4 regions of the Shewanella sp. SG44-2 genome follow, and region 2 is predicted to be linked to each of the others. Evidence: predicted binding sites of a transcription regulator. Region 2 holds the regulator's gene; each other region holds the start of a gene.

Region 1 (5,921 bases), on a different contig from region 2:
CCGCCTTCAGAGGCTTCATTCAATTCTAATTCTTGTTCAGGCATTCTGGTTCCTAATCAACATTGTGATTAACATTAAAACGTAGCTAAGTAGCCAGCTCTTATTGAAAAGTCATATTATTGCTATAGGTTACCTGCTTAAGCATAATAATCTATAGCTGAATGTAAACTCCTTGATGGATTTGTCATCAAGCTGACCTCTTGTGCTGAAATTTCGTCCAACTGACTGTCTCCCCCACCTTGATTAGATGATTGTTCATGCGGTTGTTCACTACCACCGTCACCTTGGGACACTTGGCTGTCTGTCAGTTGTAATCCTTCTTGAGCCAGCATATCGCGTAATCGAGGCATCGCTTGTTCAACGATATCGCGGGTTTGCGACTGCGCTACATGAAACTGTACCTGAGTTTGATCACCTTGAATCTGAATTTTAACCGTTAAATGTCCAAGTTCTGGCGGATCAAGACGAATTTCAGCTTGTTGGATACCATTACTGACCATGGTTATTAACTGCTGTTTCATTACGGGAGAAAAACGCTGGATCATCTCTTGCATCTGAGCACCAGGTTCTCCTTGTGGTCTTAACGATAGCTGAAATTGCGGAACATCACTTTTATGAACCGAGGCAAAGCTACTCTGATTTTGTAACGCCTTACTGTCAGTGTCACTGAATTCGGCCAGAGTATCTAATCCAAAACTAGTTTGATTTACAGAGGTTGAGGCTTCACCGGAGGCGCGTTTTGTCGCTAAGGAATCTAAGACCACCGAAAAGTCAGCTTTTGCTAGCACTTTGGCATTATCAGTGTCTAATTGGATATTGCCATCAATACGAGTTTTGTCGCCTAAAATGGTCTCAGGATCAATTGTCATCGCCGATGTAGCTGCTGTTAACGCTGCCGAACTGCTAACGCCAGAATGTAAAGCTACAGTTTGATCGACTTTAGCGGTTGCTGAATTCTGGTTTGCTGCACTTATTTGACCCTGAACAACAACACTTGTGGCAACTGATTTATCAAGTTGGCTCAGCTCTTCACTATCAGGCGATTCATCACTGCTAGTCATAACCTGTGCTTGTAAATTGAAGTCACTAAGTAATGTGCTTAAATCTTGATTATCTAGAGCGTGTAAATCTTGTGCAGATAAATCGGCAAATGCCATTAAGTTGTCGAGGTCTTCAGGACTAAGCTGAGAAAGAACATCTTTAATAGAAGAAACATCAGCGTCAAGCTCAAGAAGATCTACATCTACGGTATTACTTTTTGGTTCTGTGGAAACTGCTGCGTCAAAATAAACGTCAGATGTATCGACATGCGGCAATTCATTTCCGCCAGAGGAATGACGTTTATTAAATGAATCGGCCATATTAAGTTGAGCAAAAATCAATTCCGCATCTGCATTTTCTTCGGTAGACAACTCGTTTGCTAACGCAACACTGTTTTTGTCCACTTCAGCATCCATTGACACCTGCGCTGTATTACCACTGCGTCGTATAACAAGATCGGATTCACTCGCCTGATTGAAAGCAGATAAGAATGATGTATTTTCAACATCTTGTACATTTCCCTTCGTACTCACATCGGCAGATTTACTGCTATTGCCAAGTAAGATATTGCTCATCTGCTGCATAATCTGCTCCACTCAATCAAACAAGGTTAAGTTATTGGTCGTCTAATAAATAGCTCTATATTTAAACCTTATGCGTCATATAACGGTTTATTTCGCTATATCAATAAGGTCATTGTGAAAACCTCATAAAGAGTTATTCACTGTCGCTTCGCTGACGATTTTTATTTCAATCATTGTTATTAAGCAATTTAAATGCCAATACACATTGGCTGAATAACATTTCAGTGATTAAACATACAAAAAGAGTAACGAAAAAGTTAAGCGTAAACGATATTAGGATTAGAGAGTCATTTGACTGGTAGGACTATTTAAGATTTCGACGAAAATATTGCTGCATAGCAAATTCATCCGACATTTTTTGTTCGCGTTTAGCTTCTATTACCCTCGCTTTAGTTGCTTTTTGGCTTAATAACATTTCTACCGCTTTGCGTTTTTGTTGTTTTTCTTGCCAATGAACTTGACGATAGCCCACTTGTTTTTCGGCATCTTTAACAGCGGCAACTTGCTGGGTGATTGCACTATCGACTTGGCGAATAAATTGATGAAATTGATGATACTGATTGGCACGTAATGTAGTACCAGTATGCCCTTCCATCTGCTTCATATAATCTAAACGATAGTTATTTAGTGCATCCAACTGGCCCTGGCGTTTTTGTTTTTCAAATTGCGCAGACTTAAGCTGTAATGCCGCTTGATCTTCTGCGGCGGTGGCTAACTTCAAAACCGTCAATAGTGGGTCAGTTCGAGTCATTGATATTATCCCTGACACTGTGCGGCAATTTGAGTCAACATGACTCGGCTTTCTTCAAACGTCATCGGCTCTTTAAACCCCTGCCGCAAAAAAGCATTCATTGCAGGTTGTAAACGTATGGCATTATCAATTCTAGGATCGCTGCCTTGCGAGTACGCGCCAATTGAAATCAGATCGCGATTTTGTTGATACAGCGAATACATCTGTTTAACTTTACGCATCGCTTCTAAGTGTTCTTCACTAATCACCATCGGCGCGACACGGCTAATCGATGCTTCCACATCAATAGCGGGATAATGGCCCGAATCAGCAAGCTGACGAGATAATACAATGTGGCCATCTAGAATCGCTCGAGAAGCATCGGCGATAGGGTCTTGTTGGTCGTCACCTTCGGTTAATACCGTATAAAAAGCGGTAATTGAACCTTGTCCGGCACCGCCGTTACCCGCTCGCTCAACCAGACGCGGTAATTTAGCGAATACCGAAGGTGGATAGCCTTTGGTGGCAGGTGGCTCGCCTACAGCAAGAGCGACTTCTCGTTGTGCTTGTGCGTAACGCGTTAAACTGTCCATCAGCAATAGTACATCGTAACCTAAATCTCTAAAATACTCAGCGATACGAGTGGACGTTTCACAGGCTCGTAAGCGCATTAACGGAGAAGTATCCGCAGGTGCAGCCACAACGACTGAGCGCGCACGACCTTCTTTACCTAAGATTTCCTCAATAAACTCTTTAACTTCACGGCCACGTTCGCCCACTAACCCCACCACAATAATGTCGGCTTTCGATCCTCGTGTCATCATGCCAAGCAGCACACTTTTACCCACACCGGAACCAGCAAACAAGCCCATTCGCTGCCCTTTACCAACCGTTAACATCGAGTTGATAGCACGAACGCCAACATCTAACGGTTCAGTAATCGCTCGTCGAGATAATGGATTAATATAAGGACCATGACGTGATGCATGTTGATCTGTATTAAGCGGGCCTAAACCATCTAACGGCACGCCGCTACCGTCTAATACTCTGCCTAATAATGACAACCCTACATTTAAGCCTGATTGCTCGCCTAAAGGTTGTACACGAGCGCCAGGCAATACGCCTCTAAGCTCTTCAATAGGCATTAAATACAGTAACTTGTCATCAAAACCGACAACCTCAGCAACCAACTCACCAACCATGGTTTCAATAGAGCATAAACTACCAACCGGCGCGCGGCACCCAGTCGCTTCAAGCGTTAGACCAACAACCCTAACTAACTGGCCGCTTGCAACAGGTCGCAGCGGTAACACGTGCTTATGATGTACCGCAAATTTGTTCAGTAGTTTATGTTGACGAGTGCTCATCGGTATTTCCTTGAGATAGGTCTTTCGTCTGTTGCTGAGCATCAGCCACTTTATCAGCTATTGAGATGTCAGCTTGTGCACTTATATCGAGAGGCGTGCTTGTATCGAGAGTTACACCGCCATCAGAATCAACAACATCAGAGTCTTCAGCATCGATTGACGCTGCCGAAGAAGTATCAATTTGTTGAACTAACGGTTCTGCAACCTTATCAGCGCCCATCTCTGCGCCAGACTCTTCAACATCACCTTGGCCAATCTCGTCCCTATCGGTGTTTTCTGTGCTATCGGTTCTACCTGCAAGCTCAGCGGCTTGCTGATGTTCACTCAAATTATCGACAGATGTGGTTTGATATTGTGGATGAGTTGATTTTTGCTGCTGGACATTTTTTGCTAACTGATTCGATTGAGCGTCTAACTCACTGAACACTTGGCTAATACGCTGTTCTACCCGTAAATCGACAGCAGAACGAACACTTTCAATCATACAGTCACCATTAGCTAACGTCGGATCAATATCGATTTGCCACTGATTTTTTTGCAATTGTTCGGCACTGTAACATTGGTTTACGAGTTCAGCGTCAGCCTGATTAAAGCGTAATTTAACCAACTGTTCTTTTAATGGAAGTGCGTCAACGCCTTGACGTAGCGCCGATAATATATGCTCTGGATGAGTCTTAAGCTCATGGCCGATAACCGATTTGGCTAAACTGATTGTCATGGCCAACAATTCCGCTTCAATTTCATTATCTAAAATGGATAATGGCAACTCGAATTGGGAAATAATGTGGTTAAGTTGTGCTATAAGCTCATTGGCTTTAATTTGCCCAGCTTCTAATCCTTGTTGCTCGCCTTGAGTAAAACCTTGTTGATGACCTTGCTCCAGTCCTTCTAAACGCCCTTGCTCTAATCCTTGTTGATGACCTTCTTGCTTACCCTGTTCAAATCCTTCTTGCTCAGCTGCAGCGCGGATGTCTTCAATTTGCGCCATAGTCGGTGGCGCCATAGACTTCTCGGCCCCAGTAACAGGAGTAGGCGTGTGGGCTTCAGAAAACTGACCGAACAAATTTGAAGGTTCTAGGCTACTATCTTTGGTAATATCAGGTAATTGCCAATGACTAAATTCATACTCGCTATCCGTATTGAGTACATCTTTAGGCGATTTTGATTCAGGCATAATTCATCACTTGTGTTGTTAAAAACATTGGCTCAAAACAAAAATAATAACCGTAGTAACGGTATTAGGTGTACGACCTAATAATACAGATAGCTGACGGATATCCAAATAGAAATACCCGCCATTACTGTCACATTAATGAATATGGGAGTGGTTACAAGAACTCGTCACCACCACCGCCGCCTAGCATAATCTCACCGCTGTCACTGAGTCGACGGGCAATAGACAGAATTTCTTTTTGTGCGACTTCAACTTCGCTAATACGTATTGGTCCCATGGCTTCTAGGTCGTCACGAAGCAATTCTGCTGCACGTTTAGACATATTACCCAGAATTTTCTCTTTCAAGGCTTCATCAGCCCCTTTGAGTGCTTTCATCAGTACATCTTGCTGCACTTCTCGTAACAAGGCCTGAATGCCACGGTCGTCAACATCAATGAGGTTTTCAAACACAAACATCATGTCTTGAATTTGTTGCGCCATTTCTTCATCTGACTCACGCATGGTTTCCATGATTTGACTCTCAACACCAGTGTCGAGGTAGTTCATGATATTAGCAGCCGCTTTTAGGCCGCCCATTTTAGCCGCTTGCGCACCGCCTTGACCGGCAAATTGTTTTTCCATAATGTCGTTTAATTCTTGCAATGCCGCTGGCTGAACTTCTTCAAGGTTGGCAATACGCATCATCAAATCTAAACGGGTATTTTCAGGAAATTGACTAAAAATCTCAGCAGCTTGATCGGGTTCTAAATACGACAATACAATAGTTTGAATCTGCGGATGTTCATTTTGAATAATGGTGGCCACTTGACGCGCATCCATCCATTTTAATGAATCAAGACCTTTTGCTCCGCTGCCCATGATAATTTGTTCAATCAAATTACCGGCTTTATCTTCACCCAATGCTGCAGTTAACGCTTTACGAACGAATTCTTCGCTGTTAAAACCAATAGAAGAGAACTTTTGAATATCGTCTAAAAATAGTTGGTGAACACCAATGACCTTTTCTTGACCAAAGTCTTCCATG
Region 2 (5,921 bases):
GGTGGATTTAACCACTATGATAGGCACCTCACAAGAGATGGTGTACATCAAAGGTAAAGGGTTTATTATTCAAGGTTTAGGCTTGCATGCCGACTTGAATTCGCAAAAATTATCGCTACTTAGCCAGGTAGAAGGAACATATGAGCCACATTAATCGTCTCCACACTCGCGCCAATGTTGTGTTACTAAGTAGCATACTTTGCATATTGAGTTTGCCAGCCACAGCGAAACAAGGTGATCTGAAACAAGAATTGAAAATCGCTTCCGCCAGTCAGTCTGCCGACATTAAAAACAATCAAATTGTTTTTAATGGTCCGGTGACAATTGTCCAAGGCACGATTAATATCAATGCAGATCAGTTACGGGCGTTTACCCCTGAAAACAGCACCAGCAAGAGATTAATTGCTACTGGCACCCCTGCTACATTTTCACAAGAATTAGATGACGGTAAAATTGGTACCGCAAGTGCTGACGAAATTAGCTATGACCTTGCCACCACTACACTCACATTGACAGGCAACGCCAAATTGGATCAATCTGGTAGCCAGGTTACCGGTAATAAAATCAAGTACAACATCAGTGCTCAAGAGCTGATTGCCGAAAGTACTGGTACAGGACAAGATCGGGTAATCACCATCATTCAACCAGAGAATTTCCAAGACGAGTCGGCGCCAAAGCAAAAGCTCCCTGAAATCCCTGTTAACAAGCAGATCAAACCATGACCCAAATTACCTTAACCGCTGAAAATCTAGCAAAAAGCTATAAAGCTCGTCAGGTTGTTAAAGATGTGAGCTTAACGGTTAAAACCGGCCAAATTGTCGGTCTTTTAGGCCCTAATGGTGCAGGTAAAACAACCACCTTTTATATGGTTGTCGGCTTAGTAAAAAGCGATAAAGGTCGGATATTAATTGACGATGACGACCTTACTGCCGATCCAATGCATTTGCGCGCCCGCAAAGGTATAGGTTACTTACCACAAGAAGCCAGTATTTTCCGCAAGCTTACCGTTTACGACAACATAATGGCCGTACTGCAAACTCGCAAAGAGCTCAGTACAGACCAACGTATTGAGCAACTTGAGCATCTACTCGAAGAATTCCACATTACTCACATACGCGACAGCCAAGGCATGTCGTTATCGGGTGGCGAACGTCGTCGAGTTGAAATTGCGCGCGCTTTAGCTGCTAATCCAAAATTTATTTTGCTTGATGAGCCTTTTGCTGGTGTTGATCCTATTTCGGTCATCGACATTAAAAAAATCATCCAACAACTTAAAAATCGCGGTTTAGGGGTATTAATTACCGACCATAACGTACGTGAAACGCTAGACGTTTGTGAGCGGGCCTATATCGTTAGCCAGGGTAATTTAATCGCCGAAGGCACACCTGATGAGATATTAAGTAATCAACAAGTTCGTGCTGTGTACTTAGGTGAACAATTCAAGCTATAGTTACTTTACTGGCCTTTAGTCTAGCTAACTCATTTCATTGAACGATACCTAAACAACGTTAAATGTCATTGATGTATATGGCAATCCATTACAGTTTCGAGATTGTCATTTTTATTGAAAATCATCTAGGGATAAGCGGTAAATGAAAGCGTCACTCCAACTTAAAATGGGTCAACACTTAACCATGACCCCACAATTGCAGCAAGCCATTCGCTTACTGCAATTATCGTCATTGGAGCTACAGCAGGAAATCCAACAAGCATTAGATTCAAATCCATTACTTGAAATAGAAGATGAGTTTTCTGAAGCAAAAGACTCCTTAAAGGAAAATCGCGACCAAGCGGATACCGACTTTAGTGACAACAGCATTGTTAATGTCGAAAAAGACACTTCCACTGTCGACATTGCAGAATCCATGACCAAAGAAACCATGGATGATTTAGCCATGGATACCACATGGGACGAAGTGTACACAGCCTCACCAATGTCAGGTTCAGGCAGTGCGAGCATGCGCGATGACGACATGCCCTTTCAAGGTGAAACGACCGAAGGTTTGTACGAACATTTAGAATGGCAAAAAAATCTTACCCCATTTTCAGACACTGATCTCGCCATTGCCACCGCCATTATTGATGCCATAGATGAACGCGGTTATTTAACCCAAAGTACCGAAGATATTCTTGAAGCCATGGGTGATGAAAATGTGGAACTTGATGAAGTTGAAGCGGTATTAAAACGCGTTCAACACTTTGACCCTGTTGGTGTTGCTGCACGTGATTTAAGTGAATGTCTATTTATTCAATTAGCACAATTCTCTAACGACACACCACATATCGATAATGCTCGTTTGTTAATTAAAGGCTATTTAGATTTAATTGCTGGCCGTGATTTCAGATTATTGATGCGTAAAACAAAACTAAAAGAAAATGAATTACGTGACGCAATCACTCTAATTCAGACACTCAATCCTCGTCCTGGTTTATTAATTACCCCAATGGATGATGAATACGTTATTCCCGATGTCACTGTATTAAAGAAAAATGGCCGCTGGGTTGTAGAGTTAAACCCAGACAACATGCCTAAAATTGGTGTTAATCAGCAATACGCGGCCATGGCTAGAGGCAGTAAAAACCCGTCGGATAGTCAATTTATTCGAGGCCATCTGCAAGAGGCTAAATGGTTTATTAAAAGTATTGAAAGTCGCAACGATACTTTACTTAAAGTGGCAAATTGCATTGTACAATTTCAGCAAGGCTTTTTTGAATATGGCGAAGAAGCCATGAAGCCTATGGTGCTCAATGATATTGCGGAAGCAGTAGAGATGCACGAATCGACCATTTCACGAGTCACCACACAAAAATATATGCACACCCCACGAGGGTTGTTTGAACTAAAATACTTCTTCTCTAGCCATGTCAGTACTGACGATGGCGGGGAATGCTCATCTACAGCCATTCGTGCTTTTATCAAAAAGCTGGTTGCCGCAGAAAACCAGAAAAAACCACTGAGCGACAGTAAAATGGCTCAGCTTCTGGCAGAACAGGGCATAAACGTTGCGCGTCGTACGATTGCAAAATACCGTGAAGCAATGATGATCCCGCCCTCAAACCAACGTAAGAGTTTATAACCTACTAGGCAATGGAGGATTTTTTATGCAAATAAGTCTGACTGGACATCATGTCGAAATCACAGAATCTTTACGTGAATACGTCCAAGGTAAATTTTCAAAGCTTGAACGGCACTTCGATCAGATCCATAATGTACACGTTGTGCTCAATGTAGAAAAATTACAACAAAAAGCAGAAGCTAAAATCAACGTTAATGGCGCAGAGATTTTTGCAATGTCAGAAAATACTGATATGTATGCTGCAATAGACGCCCTGATCGATAAACTCGACCGTCAGGTAATTAAACACAAAGAGAAGAATACAAAACACTAACGATGGAACTTTGTACCATTCTGCAGCCGGAATGCACTACCTGTGCCACACCGGGCAGTAAGAAAAAAGTACTGGAACTCATCAGCAATTTAGTCGCTGCCCAGTACCCAACCCTGTCTTCGCAAGAGGTTTTTGAAAGCCTGTTAGCGAGAGAGAAAATGGGTAGCACAGGTATAGGAAATGGCATTGCGATACCTCATGGTCGATTAACGACCATCGATCACCCTATCGCGATATTTATTAAATGTGAAGAAGCCATTGCCTTTGATGCAATAGATAAGCAGCCCGTGGATCTTTTATTTGCTTTGTTAGTACCTGCCGACCAGTGCCAACAACATTTAGGCACGTTATCAAGCATGGCCCAAAAGTTAAGCGATAAGCAAATATTGAAACAGCTTCGCAAAACTCACGACGCAACAGAACTTTATCAGGTTATTACTGCATGAAACTTGTCATAGTATCGGGACGTTCAGGCTCAGGAAAATCCGTTGCCCTGAGAGTATTAGAAGACCTAGGATATTATTGTGTTGATAATTTGCCTTTACCACTTATTGGCACATTATTAGCCCAGCTTAAGGGCAGCAATGATTTGGTTGCGATTAGTGTTGATGTTCGTAACATTGCAGAACAAGGTAAAGTGCTTCAAGACCAATTGGCACTACTTGAGAATGACACTGAAATTATCAGCTTCTTTTTAAATTCCAATGACAAAGTATTGCTTAAACGTTACAGCGAAACACGTCGATTGCACCCATTATCTAAAAATCATATTTCACTGCAAGAAGCGATCAAATTAGAAGGCCGTTTACTCGAGCCGATCGCAAAAATTGTTGATCACTACATCGACACTTCTGCACTAAATATCTACGAATTAAGCGACCAAGTTAGGCAAATATTATTAGGCAGTGTTGATAAAGAGTTAGTGATTAACTTTGAATCTTTTGGTTTTAAACACGGAATGCCGACAGAAGCTGACTTTATGTTTGATGTACGCTTTTTACCTAACCCCCACTGGGAAATTGAGCTGCGTCCATTTACGGGCTTAGACGAACCCGTACAAGAGTTTTTAGGGCGTCAGCCATTAGTGAATAAGTTTATTTGGCAAATTGAAAATCTATTTGAAACTTGGATGCCACATCTAGAACGTAATAATCGCAGTTACCTTACCATCGCGATTGGTTGTACTGGTGGTCAGCACCGTTCGGTATATATTGCAGATCAATTAGCTAAACGGTTTAGACAAGGTAGTAAACACACGGTTAATGCTCGCCACAGAGAGTTAAATATCAGTGATACTAATAACTAAGTGAGCATAGGATCGCGTCAATGATCAAACTTGAACGCCAAGTGACCATTTCAAATAAATTGGGATTACATGCCCGCGCAGCAACAAAACTCGCAGTATTAGCTGCGGATTTTGATGCTAACATCACCTTAACTCAAGGTGAAAAAAATGCCAGCGCTGCAAGTGTGCTGGGGTTATTAATGCTTGAAAGTGGTATTGGTAAAATGATTACTGTTACTGCTCAAGGCCCTGATGCTGAAGTGGCATTAAACGCAGTGTGTGATCTCATTAATGCTAAATTTGATGAATCTTGTTAATTTTTAATCGAATTAAATTTATAAATAGCCTGTAATTTGTGAATAGCTGCAGTTACTCATGTTTTAAATAACCGTTATCCTTATTGCATGCGGTCTCTACTAACCAAACTGTCACGACATTGATGATCACCAATAGACATCAGTCCCTCAAAAATATTAGCCCTTAGGTTTATCTCATGCAGTTGATGCCAATCTCATTAGTATCATTCCATTCTGCGGGAGTTTAGTGTTTAACATGATAAAGACAGAGCCGCTTCTAGCAACGGATCCAGTGTAATTCTGCTTCCGTGAAGTGGTACGTCTATAGTATGTAAAGCAGCATTGGCTGCTGCAGAATTTCACCGCAGAAGTATTTAAGTATTCTCTTTCTGCATTTCATCGTCTTACGTAAAGACAGCTATTTCTGCATTTATACGCCTTGAACTGTACAACCTGAGAAACCCAGAATAATTACATACTGAATAATATAAGTATGACGAATAGGAAGTAGATATATGGGTAAAGAGTACCTAGACAATGAGATAACAGAACAACGTCTCAATCAACTGGTTCAAGCGCTAGACAGCGGCCTGTTTGTTCACGCCCGTAACATGCTACATACCATGTCACCTAACGATGTCGCCCTTATTCTCGAATCATCACCGCCCAAAAATCGTCAGGTGTTATGGCAACTTATTGATCAACAATATGCTGGTGAAATTCTTGATGAATTAGGCGAAGAACTTAAAGACTCCCTAATTAGCAGCATGACCCCAGAGAAGCTTGCCCAGGCCACAATAGGCATGGATACAGATGATCTCGCCTATATTCTTCGTAGTTTACCCGATGATGTTTACAAGAAAGTACTCAAATCAATGCGAAGCCAAGACAGAGATAGAGTAGAGCAAGCATTGCGTTACCCGGATGATACTGCCGGCAGTATCATGAAT
Region 3 (5,921 bases), on a different contig from region 2:
TTGATTTAACGGCGTTAAGTCAACAGCATGTTCAATATCGTATGCCAAATCAAGCTGATACTGGCGATGGTAATACTGTCGATACGCAAAAAGAGCAAGCTGCATTTATGCAAAATGCGCTCGAATATCAAATGTCATTAGGCTTTCTTGAGGGAAAATTTAATGGCATGCGTAAAGCATTGCGAGGTGATTAATTATGAGTTTATTTAATATTTTTAATGTTTCTGGTTCAGGTATGTCTGCGCAGTCAGTGCGTTTGAATACCACCGCCAGTAATATTGCCAATGCTGATTCTGTGTCTAGCAGTGTCGATAAAACCTATCGCGCGCGTCATCCCGTTTTTGAAGCCGAAATGCTAAAAGCCAATAGCCAACAAAATAGCTCACCTGGCGTGACCGTTAAAGGCATTGTCGAAAGTGATAAACCATTATTAAAAGAATATTCGCCAGACCATCCCATGGCGGATGGTGATGGTTTTATCTATAAACCTAATGTCAATGTGATGGAAGAAATGGCGGATATGATTTCTGCATCGCGTTCTTATCAAATGAACGTTCAGGTGGCTGATGCAACAAAGTCTATGTTGCAACAGACATTAAGGATGGGTAAATAGTATGATTATTCAAGGAGGTAACAATGAGCCTCGTTAATTCTTACAGTCAGTCTTTACCGCAACAATCCAGTAGTGCATCTAATACTAGCGCTACAACGAAAAGTTCTGTACAGACAAATACGACCAGCACGACTACGGGTAATCCTTTCCTAGACGGAATTCGTTTGCCTGAAGAAAGCGCTATCCCTGAATCAAAAGATCAGATGTTAAAGCAAGAGGATTTTTTTGCTTTACTTAGTCAGCAGTTGTCGATGCAAGATCCTTTTAAACCGGTTGATAACGATCAAATGATTGCCCAAATGGCATCGTTTTCTACAGTCGATGGTATTTCAAATCTTAATGATGAAATCCTTAACCTTAATACTGTGATGAGTTCTAGCCAGGCGTTACAAGCTTCAGGCTTGGTTGGACGAAAAGTGCTAATTCCTTCTGATACCGGCGCTATCTCTACTGAAAGCTCTGAGATAAAAGGGGTGATCAGTACGCCGTCAGCAATTGAAACGATTACGGTAAGGATTGAAGACGAGTCGGGTCAGCTTATTAAGAGCTTTAATGTTGACGGCAGTAAAGGCGGCAATGTTGATGTGACTTGGGATGGTTTAGATAAAAGTGGTAACCCAGCTAAAGCGGGTAATTATGCCATTAAGGCCAGTGGTAAAGTCGATGGAACGTCGGAAGATTTAGCCGTGTCGACTTACGCTCATGTTACTAGTGTGTCATTAGGCACTGTAGCAACAGGAGCAATTTTGAATTTGCGTGGAGTAGGTGGAATTAAGTTATCTGACGTACTCGCAGTATCTGAAACATAGTACGGCTAATAACGAACCGTTAGCTGTCATCATAAATGAATTAAATGTGAGAGGTGTAATATGTCATTTAACATCGCATTGAGTGGTATCGCTGCCGCGCAAAAAGATTTAAATACGACCGCGAATAACATCGCGAACGTCAATACTATTGGTTTTAAAGAATCTCGAGCTGAATTTGCTGACGTTTACGCCAATTCAATTTTTTCTAACAGTAAAACGGCAGTGGGTGGCGGTGCAACTACCACACAAGTTGCGCAGCAGTTTCATCAAGGTAGCTTGCAATTTACCAGTAACTCGTTGGATATGGCGATCAGTGGTGGTGGCTTCTTTGTTACCTCTTCAGAATTAGGTTCGCAAGATCAGTCATACACCCGTGCGGGGGCGTTTAAAGTTGACTCAAGTAATTATATGGTCGACTCAGCGGGTAATTTTTTACAAGGTTTCCCCGTGGATGAAGATGGTGGTTCAACCTCTGTCAGTTTAACCACAACTCAACCAATTAAGATCCCTGACACGGCGGGTAGCCCTGTGCAAACCGGTAATGTTGGTTTGCAGATGAATCTTAATGTGAGTGAGGAAGCCTTAGATCCCGCTAATTTTAATCCTGCCGATTCTGATACATTTAATAATTCCACCTCGGTGACGATTTATGATTCGTTAGGTGAGTCGCATATTATGACCACCTACTTTGTTAAGCCAACGAACGGTTCATATACTGATGAAAGTAATTGGGTGGTCTTTTATGCCGTCGATGGTGACCCTGTGGATGTTGAGCCAGATCCTGTTACTGGTGCTGCTAGTTATGACACTGATAGTGATGGGGATAAAGTTGGTGATAATACATTTACCGGTACCGCGACTGCCAATAACCCGACTGATGGCGGAGTGTGGTCAGGGGCTGTCCTAAAATTTAATTCTGTTGGTGCTTATACTGGCAGTAGCCCTGGTACTATTACCACTGAAGCACTAGGTGCTGGTGGTGCAGGTGCTTTAGGCCCCGGCGCTGATGGTACTCAAGCCCTTACGATAAAATTTAATAATCCAACTCAGTATTCTTCTCCGTTTGAAGTGACTGAATTGACTCAAGATGGTATTACCGTGGGTCGATTAACCAATGTCGGTATTGGTTCAGATGGTTTAATTACCGCCAGTTATAGTAATGGCTCAACGGTTCCGTTAGCGCGAGTGGCTTTAGTTCGTTTTGCTAACGAACAAGGGCTCACTCAAGTGGGCAATACTTCTTGGAAAGCCAGTTTAGATTCGGGCCCAGCGTTAGCCGGTGAGGCCAATAGCGGTACATTTGGTAGTATTCGTTCGTCTGCGCTTGAGCAATCAAACGTTGATTTAACCACAGAGCTGGTTGATTTAATCTCTGCTCAGCGTAACTTCCAAGCTAACTCGCGTACACTTGAAGTCAACAATACTTTGAATCAAACGATATTACAGATCCGCTAAGTTTACGTTTACCTTTACCTTATTAATTTATGTTTACGTGATAATAGGTGTTGCCGTTTACGGCAACACCTTGCCTTTATCCTTGTTATTGTTACTCCTCGCTACTCCTTGTTATTACCTCACTAGTGTTGATAGATGCTTTTTTGACACTCACGCGTTATTCGTTAATTTTATTGATTAACTGATTCATGTAGTTACCTCCTTACAACACAACTTAAATCTCATTGGCATGATACTTGCTTATTCTGTGTATATAGTGTTTTTGCAGAAAGTTTGACGGAGCAAAAAATGGACAAATTTCTTTATATTGCCATGAGTGGCGCAAAGCAGGGGATGAATGCCCTAGCAGTGAGTGCGAACAATCTTGCTAACGCCAATACTGATGGATTTAAAGCTGACATGGTCCAAGCCCGTTCAATGCAGGCATTTGGTGAAGGCTTGCCTACACGGGTATTTTCGATGATGGAAAGCCCAGGCAGTAATTTTAACGGTGGTCCGATTAAAACCACTGGTCGTGACCTTGATATTGCGGTTAAGGGTGATGGCTGGCTTGCAGTGCAAGCGGCAGATGGTTCTGAAGGATACACCCGTGCGGGCAGTTTAAAAATTGACAGTACAGGTTTGTTGTTAAATAGCAGTAACCGCCCTGTAATGGGAGCTTCGGGTCCTATTGTGTTACCCATCCCGGTTGAGAAAATAGAAATTTCCGCCAACGGTATTATTTCAGTACGTCCGCAAGGAGCAACCGCGGAAGTGATAGAAGAGGTCGCGAGGATTAAATTAGTTAATCCTGGTAACGAAAACCTCATGCGCGGTGAAGATGGGTTGTTTCGCTTAACTGCGGGTGGCAATGCACCAAACGACCCCGGCGTTCAAGTTGAAAGCGGCGCGGTTGAAGGCAGTAATGTGAACTCAGTGCATGAAATGGTCGCCATGATTGATATTCAACGTCAATACGAAATGCAAGTCAAAATGATGAAGAACGCTGAAGAAATTGATCGGGCGTCCACTTCCTTGATGAGAATTAGTTAGGAGTAATTATTATGCATCCAGCGTTATGGATAAGTAAAACCGGTGTCGATGCCCAGCAAACTAACATTGCCGTTATTTCGAATAACGTGGCCAACGCCAGCACTGTCGGATTTAAGAAAAGTCGCGCGGTATTTGAAGACTTACTGTATCAAACGGTTAATCAAGCCGGTGGCATAAGCTCAGATAATAGCAAATTACCCAATGGTTTAAACATTGGTGCGGGTACTAAAGTTGTTGCTACCCAAAAAATGTTTACCCAAGGCAACATGCTGACTACCGATAACTCATTAGATTTAATGATTGAAGGTTCGGGCTTTTTTGAAGTGCAAATGCCAGATGGTACAGCAGCCTACACGCGTAATGGCCAGTTCAGCTTAGATGATACCGGTCAGATTGTAACTCCAGGTTCAGGCTATGTGGTGCAACCGCCAATTACCATCCCGGATGATTCCACCAGTATTACGGTGTCTGCATCGGGCGAAGTATCAGTGCAAACCCCTGGTACCGCTGCAAGTCAGGTTATTGGCCAGTTAACCATGACCGATTTTATTAATCCGGCAGGTTTAGACCCGTTAGGACAAAACTTGTATACCGAAACGGGTGCAAGCGGCACACCTATTCAAGGTACAGCATCGTTAGACGGCTTAGGTTCTATTCGCCAAGGAGCACTAGAAACCTCTAACGTGAATGTAACAGAAGAGTTGGTCAACCTTATCCAAGGTCAACGTATTTACGAGATGAACTCAAAGGTTATATCGGCAGTTGATCAGATGCTGTCTTATATTAATCAGAATCTCTAAGGAGCTAACATGATTAAATACATTGCGTTAGCTTCAGTGGTGTTATTGGTTGGCTGTAGTTCTACAGCCAGAAAACCCATTGCTGATGACCCATTTTATGCGCCGGTATACCCAGATACCGTTCCGACGCAGGTGGCGCCAACGGGATCTATTTATCTTGATAGCCAAGCATCAAGCTTGTATTCCGATATTCGTGCGCATCGCGTCGGTGACATTATTACCGTCACGTTAAAAGAGTCCACACAAGCGTCGAAAAGTGCTAATAACGAAATCAAAAAAGGCTCAGATTTAAGCGTAGAGCCCGTTTATGCCGGCGGTAAAAATATTTCCATCAGTGGTGTCCCAATTGATTTAGGTTACTCCGACAGCATGAATACCAAGCGCGAGTCTGATGCCGATCAATCTAACAGTTTAGATGGCAGTATTTCAGCCAATATCATCCAAGTGCTCAGTAACGGCAACTTGGTGATCCGCGGTGAAAAATGGATTTCAATTAACAACGGTGATGAGTTTATTCGTGTCACCGGAATGATCCGCAGTGAAGACATTAATCCAGACAATACAATCGATTCGACACGAGTGGCTAACGCTCGTATTCAGTATAGCGGTACCGGTACGTTTGCTGACTCCCAAAAAGTCGGTTGGCTGAGTTCATTCTTTATGAGTGACTGGTGGCCTTTTTAAGGAGTAATGCATGAAAATCAACCTGATTGTAGCGGCTGTTGCATCAATATTAATGCTAACCGCGCCTGCACATGCCGAACGGATTAAAGACATCGCCAGTATTCAAGGGGTGCGAAGTAACCAATTAGTGGGTTATGGCTTGGTGGTGGGTTTGCCTGGTACAGGGGAAAAAACCCGTTATACCGAACAAACTTTCAGAACCATGCTCAAAAATTTCGGCATTAATTTACCAGACTCTGTTCGTCCTAATTCAAAGAACGTCGCTGTCGTTGCTGTGCATGCCGAAATGCCGGCCTTTATTAAGCCGGGTCAAAATCTTGACATTACCGTGTCCAGTTTAGGTGAAGCAAAAAGTTTACGTGGTGGCACTTTATTACAAACTTTCTTGAAAGGGGTCGATGGCAATGTGTATGCCATTGCTCAGGGAAGCTTAATTGTAAGTGGTTTTAGTGCCGAAGGGCTAGATGGCTCAATGGTGATTCAAAACACTCCAACCGTTGGCCGTATCCCAAGTGGTGCCATTGTCGA
Region 4 (5,921 bases), on a different contig from region 2:
TTTTTCTCATGACTTTGTTCCGCGGCAATAGATTTAAATTGTTGGATCAAATAACTCGCACGAGTGATATTACTGACGATTAACTGACTGCTTTGTTGATATTGCTCTAAAATTTCATTTATTTGTTCTAAAGTGGCATCATCGCTATGGATCAATTTGATCAACTCTTCTATATGAGACAATTGCGAGCTGGCAGCCGTTAAGCAAATACCAATAGGGGTATTAATTTCATGGGCTACGCCAGAAACTAAGCCACCTAATGCAGCCATTTTTTCTTTTTCTATAAGCACTTGTTGAGTTCGTTTCAACATTTGCAGTGATTGTTCAAGTTCTTTGGTTTGTTCTTTAACTTGGCGCGCGAGCTCATCTTTATAGCTGCGTTCTAACAACAGTAAACGATCGCGATCTTCAAGAGCATGCTGCAGATCGACTTTTGATTGGCGCAATGCTTGATAAGAGCCTCTGATTTGCCGTTGCATAGTATTAACCGCATCTGCTACTAAACTGAATTCATCATGTTGCGGCTTTCGATTAAAATCCAAGGGAGTAAAGTTGTGGTCTAAGTTAATATCATCACAATATTTACTTAAATGACGAAGGTGCTTTGTCACATTGAACCACACTAGAAACAAGATAAAACCTGCTACCAAGAAGGTTTTAATCGCGTTGGATAATAAAATCAGTATTGCTTTATTATACAAACGATCATAAATGACATTTAGATCGGCTTGTACGATGAGCGTACCAACAGGAATGTTTTCATTATTGGTATAAATTAATGGATATTGTTTCTCAATAACAGCCGTGTTCTTATATTCACCAAAATGCCATTCTTGATTACTGTCATCACGGATAGAAATATAGTTTATGTCAGGTAATTGACTCAAACCACGGAGTTGCGTGTCGATCAAGTGTTCATCTATTACCCATAAGCTGGCTGCCAGCACTTCTAAATTTACCGCTTCTATATTCGAAAAAACGCGATCAATTCTACTTACATCATTTTGATAATCACTTACTAGCTGATAAGCCGTCGTCACTAGCGTAATTAAAGAGCTAAAGATCACGATCGAAAGCGTTAATTTTCGAGCTATAGGACTTTGTAATAACTGTCTTATGGATATCAGCATAGTTTCTTCATTGTGATTTATTAATAGGGAGAATCTACTTATGAGAGTATTGATTCTACAATGTATTTCGCTGGTGTTAGTTCGGGTCTCATACCTTTGGTTCAAGCATAGCCTGATAGGCAATATATAGTGATGAAAAAATAAATAAATATCAGCTAATCAATTAATTTTTCTGGCATATATTTTGCTTTGTCTTAGTAAGCTCAAAAATCTGACACTGCGGGTAAGCTATGATGAAAATTAAAGTAGGTTCAATAAAGTTATTGAATAGTAAGCGTTTGTTCGTAAGTTCTATGTCATGGCTTATCGTAGCATGTGCAAGTTTATTGTTTGCGCCTAAAGATTTATTGGCGTTTTTATCATTAGACCAACTCGTACATCAATATGGTCAGTTTATTGGCTTAGGGTTGATTATGGGGGTTGCATATTTTTTAAGTCAGATTTTTGCCTTTATCGTCGATGAAGCAATCGTATATTTACGTCAAAAACGTACCGTAGAAACCATTGACGCAAAAGTGAAACTGCTGGACCCTGCTGAAAGAGCCTTGCTACGGGAATTCTTTTTACAAGGACAAACAATTTTAACCTTGCCACAAAATGAATTAGCGGTTAAAAATTTAGTTAACACCAGTATACTTGAAATGCTTGGTAACGAGCGTCACTATGCGATTCAAGGGCCAACGGCTGAATACAAAATTTCGATGCAGGCCCGTAATTATTTAAATCGTGATGTACTACGTTTACCTGCAGGTGAACCCAGTGCAGAAGAAATGAGTCATTTGATTAAAACGCGACCACATTTTATTAATGGATTGATTCAATCGCGTAAGCATGCGGTGTAATAGCTAATAGCGCGGAAAATCGTGCTGCAGATGAATAAGTAAATGAATAAAAAAGATGGGGGCATTTACGGCCCCCATTCTGGCATAAAAACGCATCATGTGTTTTGTCGCCAATGTATCATTCACAAGGAAGTATCCATATTGAATATGAATAATAAGCAGTAAAAAACTTAGCCTATTAAGAGACTCACTTAGTAGGTGCAGACTTCACAATAAACATCCACATTAGATAAGACATTATTCCAAAGGTGCAAAAAATTACAGTCATAGAAAGTAATCCTATCGCGTTACCAAACATTAAATCTAACCAAAATGCCATGATATTTATCCTTTAGAATGTGAAGACACGATCATCATAAAGTCAAAATAACGTCGTTATACTGATCTTGATCAATCTTCAGCCGTCATGATGTTAACTTAGTGTAAAATTGCCAATTAGCTCACAAAAAACTACTATCCTTCTCAATTGAGGGGGGATGAATGACTTTTGAGCAGTTGAGTGTTTTTTATAGAAAAGAATAGGTAAAGGGCTTGCCATTATGAAATGCAACGGTATAATCGCCAGCACTTAATTGTGACAATGATTGTTGCAGTAATTACTGTTTAGTTAGTTTTAAATTGAGTGCTCGCAGTTAGGGTTAAATTACGAGTGTTGTTTTGCAAAGATATTTGGATTTATCAGATTACTTTGCAAAGCGAAAATAGCTGCTAAGTCTTTGCCTGAGTGATGAAATTGGTATACATGGGGGATTCAAAATCCCCTGCTTCACGGCGTGTCGGTTCGAGTCCGACCTCAGGTACCATCATTTGAAAGCCCCGTTCTTAATTGAACGGGGCTTTTTTATATCTGCGATTGATTGATTTTATTATTTCTATCAGATGGACTTATTTGTAGCCGTGTTTGTTGGACTGGTTTGTAACATGGTACCAATGTTGAGCCTTCCCGACGTCGACTCGATAGCACCTGAAACTTCTTAGCTCATCAAGATGACAAAACTCTTAATCTATTTGTTATTCAAACAAACTTAATGTCCAGTGTATTCATTGCTTGATTCATGTCCGTCGTACAATGATTGCTCGGTGAATAAAACATCGTGATGGTAGTCTATCTTTATCTCTTTGTTACGTAGATTTAGATTATATCGCTGTCTTTTAATAGTTTACTAAATGATTTATGTTAATCGAAATTTTGAAGTTCATCATATTCTTTCAACTTTCGATATAGGGTCGCGAGGCTCATTCCGAGTTTTTTGGCTGTGAGTGCTTTGTTATTATTTAGGGTTTCTAATACCGAGACTATATAGTCTTTTTCAATGGTATTAAGTGGTTTAATACCATTATTTATCGATGGTTTAGTGATATTTTGATGAAATTCTTCTGGTAAGTCTTCAGGCATAATCTGTGGCCCAGGACTTAACACTACCGCCCGTTCAATCGTATTGGCGAGTTGACGAATATTGCCTGGCCAGTCGTAGTTGAGTAATAAATCTGCTGTTTTGTAGTTAAAACCAGTGATTTTTCTACCCAGTTTTTCATTGAAATCGGACAGAAAACAGCGCGCTAAGGGTAAAATATCTTCTCCTCGATTCCTTAGTGGAGGGATTTTGAGTTCGATAACATTGAGTCGGTAGTAAAGGTCTTGACGGAAATCACCGGCTTCAACCGCTGCTTCTAAATCTTTATTGGTTGCCGATATGATTCGAACATCAACATCTTTTATATTGTTGTCACCTACTCGACGGATTTGTTTTTCTTGAATCACTCGCAGTAGTTTAGTTTGCATCGAAGGAGAAAGTTCGCCGACTTCATCGAGGAATAGTGTTCCACCGTTGGCACTTTCGATCAATCCCATTTTGTTATTTTCAGCCCCTGTAAACGCGCCTTTTACATGGCCAAATAGTTCACTATCTAACAGAGATTCAGTTAGTGCACCGCAATTTATTGCCAGTAAGGGTTTATTATTTCTATCGGAGTGGCGATGAATAAAATCAACTAATTTCTCCTTACCTACGCCACTTTCACCTGTGACTAAAATTGATGTGGGCACCTTAGCCACGTTAATGGCCATTTCGATGAGTTTTTGCATCGGATGGCTATTGCTGATGGGGTAACTACTGTGGGAAAAATTGTTTTTAGCGCTTAAATTGATATTAGAGTCTCGAGGAAAATACTCTTCAATTTTTAATATGTCTTGTACTTCGGATTTAATGTTGTCGTTGTTGATCCCATTATAATATTGCAGAAGGGGTAAGGCTTCATCACCCCATTGATCGATATAATTTCCGACTAGGCGGCAGTGACAGTCGCCTTTTGCTTGGCATTCTGGCTCAATAAAATAAACTGTGCGTTGTTGTACATTTGAAACATAACCGCTTGCGAACCCCACTTGCTCCCAACAAGCGACATCAGTAGATTGTCCATTTAAGCGAAGTTCCTGATCGGCTTCATATGAACCAATAAAGTAAGTTTCAACCAGTGGTGAGCCTGACAGTCCATCGGTGCGCTGACTCGTAAGTACTTCGCCAAAACCAAACATAGAGCAAATCATTGGGCCTAATTTTCCCTGACGCGCTTCTGACCATACTTCAGGCATTTTTCGTTTTATTTGTTCTGCTAATAGCCAACCTCTTATAAACCCAGAACGAGTTATTATCGTTCGTGTAGCTTCTTCCCCTATGGTCTTGAGTAACTCTTTTCTAAGCATACCGTGAGATACCATGTCCGTAAGGTATGCCCTTTGGTCAAGAAAACTCATTGTGCCGCCATGAGGTTTAAATGCTAAAAGTTCTCGAAGATCCAATTGTGACGTTTTCATCTACATCCATTTATTTAACTGTTGTAGGGAGCGTAACATCACTAATGTTGCATTTCAGTGAGGGTCTTCTTACTTATATGATTTAAAAAAGTATCTTAATTGTTACTGACTAAAAAGAGGGGCGACGCCTTAAATATGTCTAAGGCGTTATTTGTAGTGACTTGTTTATAATTAAAAAATTATAGACATGTTAATTATTTAAGGTACGTTAAATTCAAACTCATGGCAGTTATTACAAAAGTTTTCTGATGTTTCGTGTTCTGCATGACAGTTCTCACACTCAAGTTCTACGCCGTAATGAGGTGAGTCATGTTTATCGGGGGCACCATGATAGTCTTGTTTTTTTTGCGGTAATTCGTGGCACGTTAAACACTGTTCCATTGGTGCAGCTTCAAAAGGTTTGCTGATGTGACAATCTGCACAGTTCAATCCCGCATTTTTGTGGTGGGATTTCATTGTTTTAGCGTTTGCATAGTGTGTAAAAAAAAGCGTGAGTACAGTAAGTAACGTTAATATCAGTTTTTTGTCCATAATGTTCATCCAGTCAGAGTACACGCAGCGGTTTTTACTGTCACCGCTGCAATATTGGTTTGTTAGAAGGTATATTTCACATAAGTTTGAAAGCGTGTCATATCACCTTCTTTTTCGGCCATGTTTTCGACATCACCCATGGTGACGCCTACTGCCCATTCAATATCCGGTGTAATGTTCCAAAATAGGTTTGTGTGCCAAGAGAAGGCTGTTTTATTGGCATATTCAGTAAGAATACCGTCTTCAAGGCCTTTCTCGTCTTGTTCTGAATAACCTGCACCAATGGCTAATCGCATATTTTGTTGAAGCGCAAAAACGACTCCGCCAGTAATGCTGCTGTATTCTAAGGTATCTGTTTCCCCATCAGCATTGATACCGGCACCGGCATTAAAACCTAGACCAGCATAACGACCAATACCATCACCGTACATTAAGCCGAGAACTGCCTTATGACCGTCTCCAAATTTAAGGCTAGTGTTTAATGCTAGGCCATAACCAAAAGCATCATCACCTTCTAGTTCAAATCGACGGATCACGACTCTTGGTGAAAAAGTAACTCTACTATTAGCGTAAAAGTACTTGGCAATAATATCTGGCATGACA

Evidence for each region. Region 2 encodes sigma-54, which starts transcription at its own class of promoters, with help from an activator protein. Its sites were predicted from a motif close to GTTGGCACGNNNNTNGNNT; they were not measured.
Region 1: a site for sigma-54 is predicted at 1,807-1,825, ahead of H5181_RS14855 (flagellar hook-length control protein FliK). Genes of this name have one in related genera too.
Region 3: a site for sigma-54 is predicted at 3,101-3,119, ahead of flgF (flagellar basal-body rod protein FlgF). Genes of this name have one in related genera too.
Region 4: a site for sigma-54 is predicted at 1,302-1,320, ahead of H5181_RS05790 (superinfection exclusion B family protein). Genes of this name have one in related genera too.

Annotation. Positions count from the first base shown of each region.
Region 1 is NZ_JACJEU010000021.1:62,400-68,320, forward strand. It holds gene fliL (flagellar basal body-associated protein FliL) at 1-44, opposite strand, end outside; gene H5181_RS14855 (flagellar hook-length control protein FliK) at 138-1,625, opposite strand; gene fliJ (flagellar export protein FliJ) at 1,930-2,376, opposite strand; gene fliI (flagellar protein export ATPase FliI) at 2,382-3,722, opposite strand; gene fliH (flagellar assembly protein FliH) at 3,703-4,896, opposite strand; gene fliG (flagellar motor switch protein FliG) at 5,051-5,921, opposite strand, start outside.
Region 2 is NZ_JACJEU010000026.1:38,198-44,118, forward strand. It holds gene lptC (LPS export ABC transporter periplasmic protein LptC) at 1-154, shown strand, start outside; gene lptA (lipopolysaccharide transport periplasmic protein LptA) at 141-722, shown strand; gene lptB (LPS export ABC transporter ATP-binding protein) at 719-1,450, shown strand; gene H5181_RS16315 (RNA polymerase factor sigma-54) at 1,593-3,077, shown strand; gene hpf (ribosome hibernation promoting factor) at 3,103-3,390, shown strand; gene ptsN (PTS IIA-like nitrogen regulatory protein PtsN) at 3,393-3,836, shown strand; gene rapZ (RNase adapter RapZ) at 3,833-4,696, shown strand; gene H5181_RS16335 (HPr family phosphocarrier protein) at 4,717-4,992, shown strand; gene mgtE (magnesium transporter) at 5,487-5,921, shown strand, end outside.
Region 3 is NZ_JACJEU010000039.1:11,258-17,178, forward strand. It holds gene flgB (flagellar basal body rod protein FlgB) at 1-194, shown strand, start outside; gene flgC (flagellar basal body rod protein FlgC) at 197-613, shown strand; gene flgD (flagellar hook assembly protein FlgD) at 637-1,422, shown strand; gene flgE (flagellar hook protein FlgE) at 1,483-2,877, shown strand; gene flgF (flagellar basal-body rod protein FlgF) at 3,166-3,909, shown strand; gene flgG (flagellar basal-body rod protein FlgG) at 3,921-4,709, shown strand; gene flgH (flagellar basal body L-ring protein FlgH) at 4,719-5,393, shown strand; gene H5181_RS18995 (flagellar basal body P-ring protein FlgI) at 5,404-5,921, shown strand, end outside.
Region 4 is NZ_JACJEU010000005.1:169,479-175,399, reverse strand. It holds gene H5181_RS05795 (ATP-binding protein) at 1-1,130, opposite strand, end outside; gene H5181_RS05790 (superinfection exclusion B family protein) at 1,361-1,972, shown strand; gene H5181_RS05785 (DUF3149 domain-containing protein) at 2,160-2,291, opposite strand; tRNA gene H5181_RS05780 (tRNA-Leu) at 2,691-2,775, shown strand; gene H5181_RS05775 (sigma-54-dependent Fis family transcriptional regulator) at 3,150-4,787, opposite strand; gene H5181_RS05770 (cytochrome c3 family protein) at 4,986-5,243, opposite strand; gene H5181_RS05765 (DcaP family trimeric outer membrane transporter) at 5,381-5,921, opposite strand, start outside.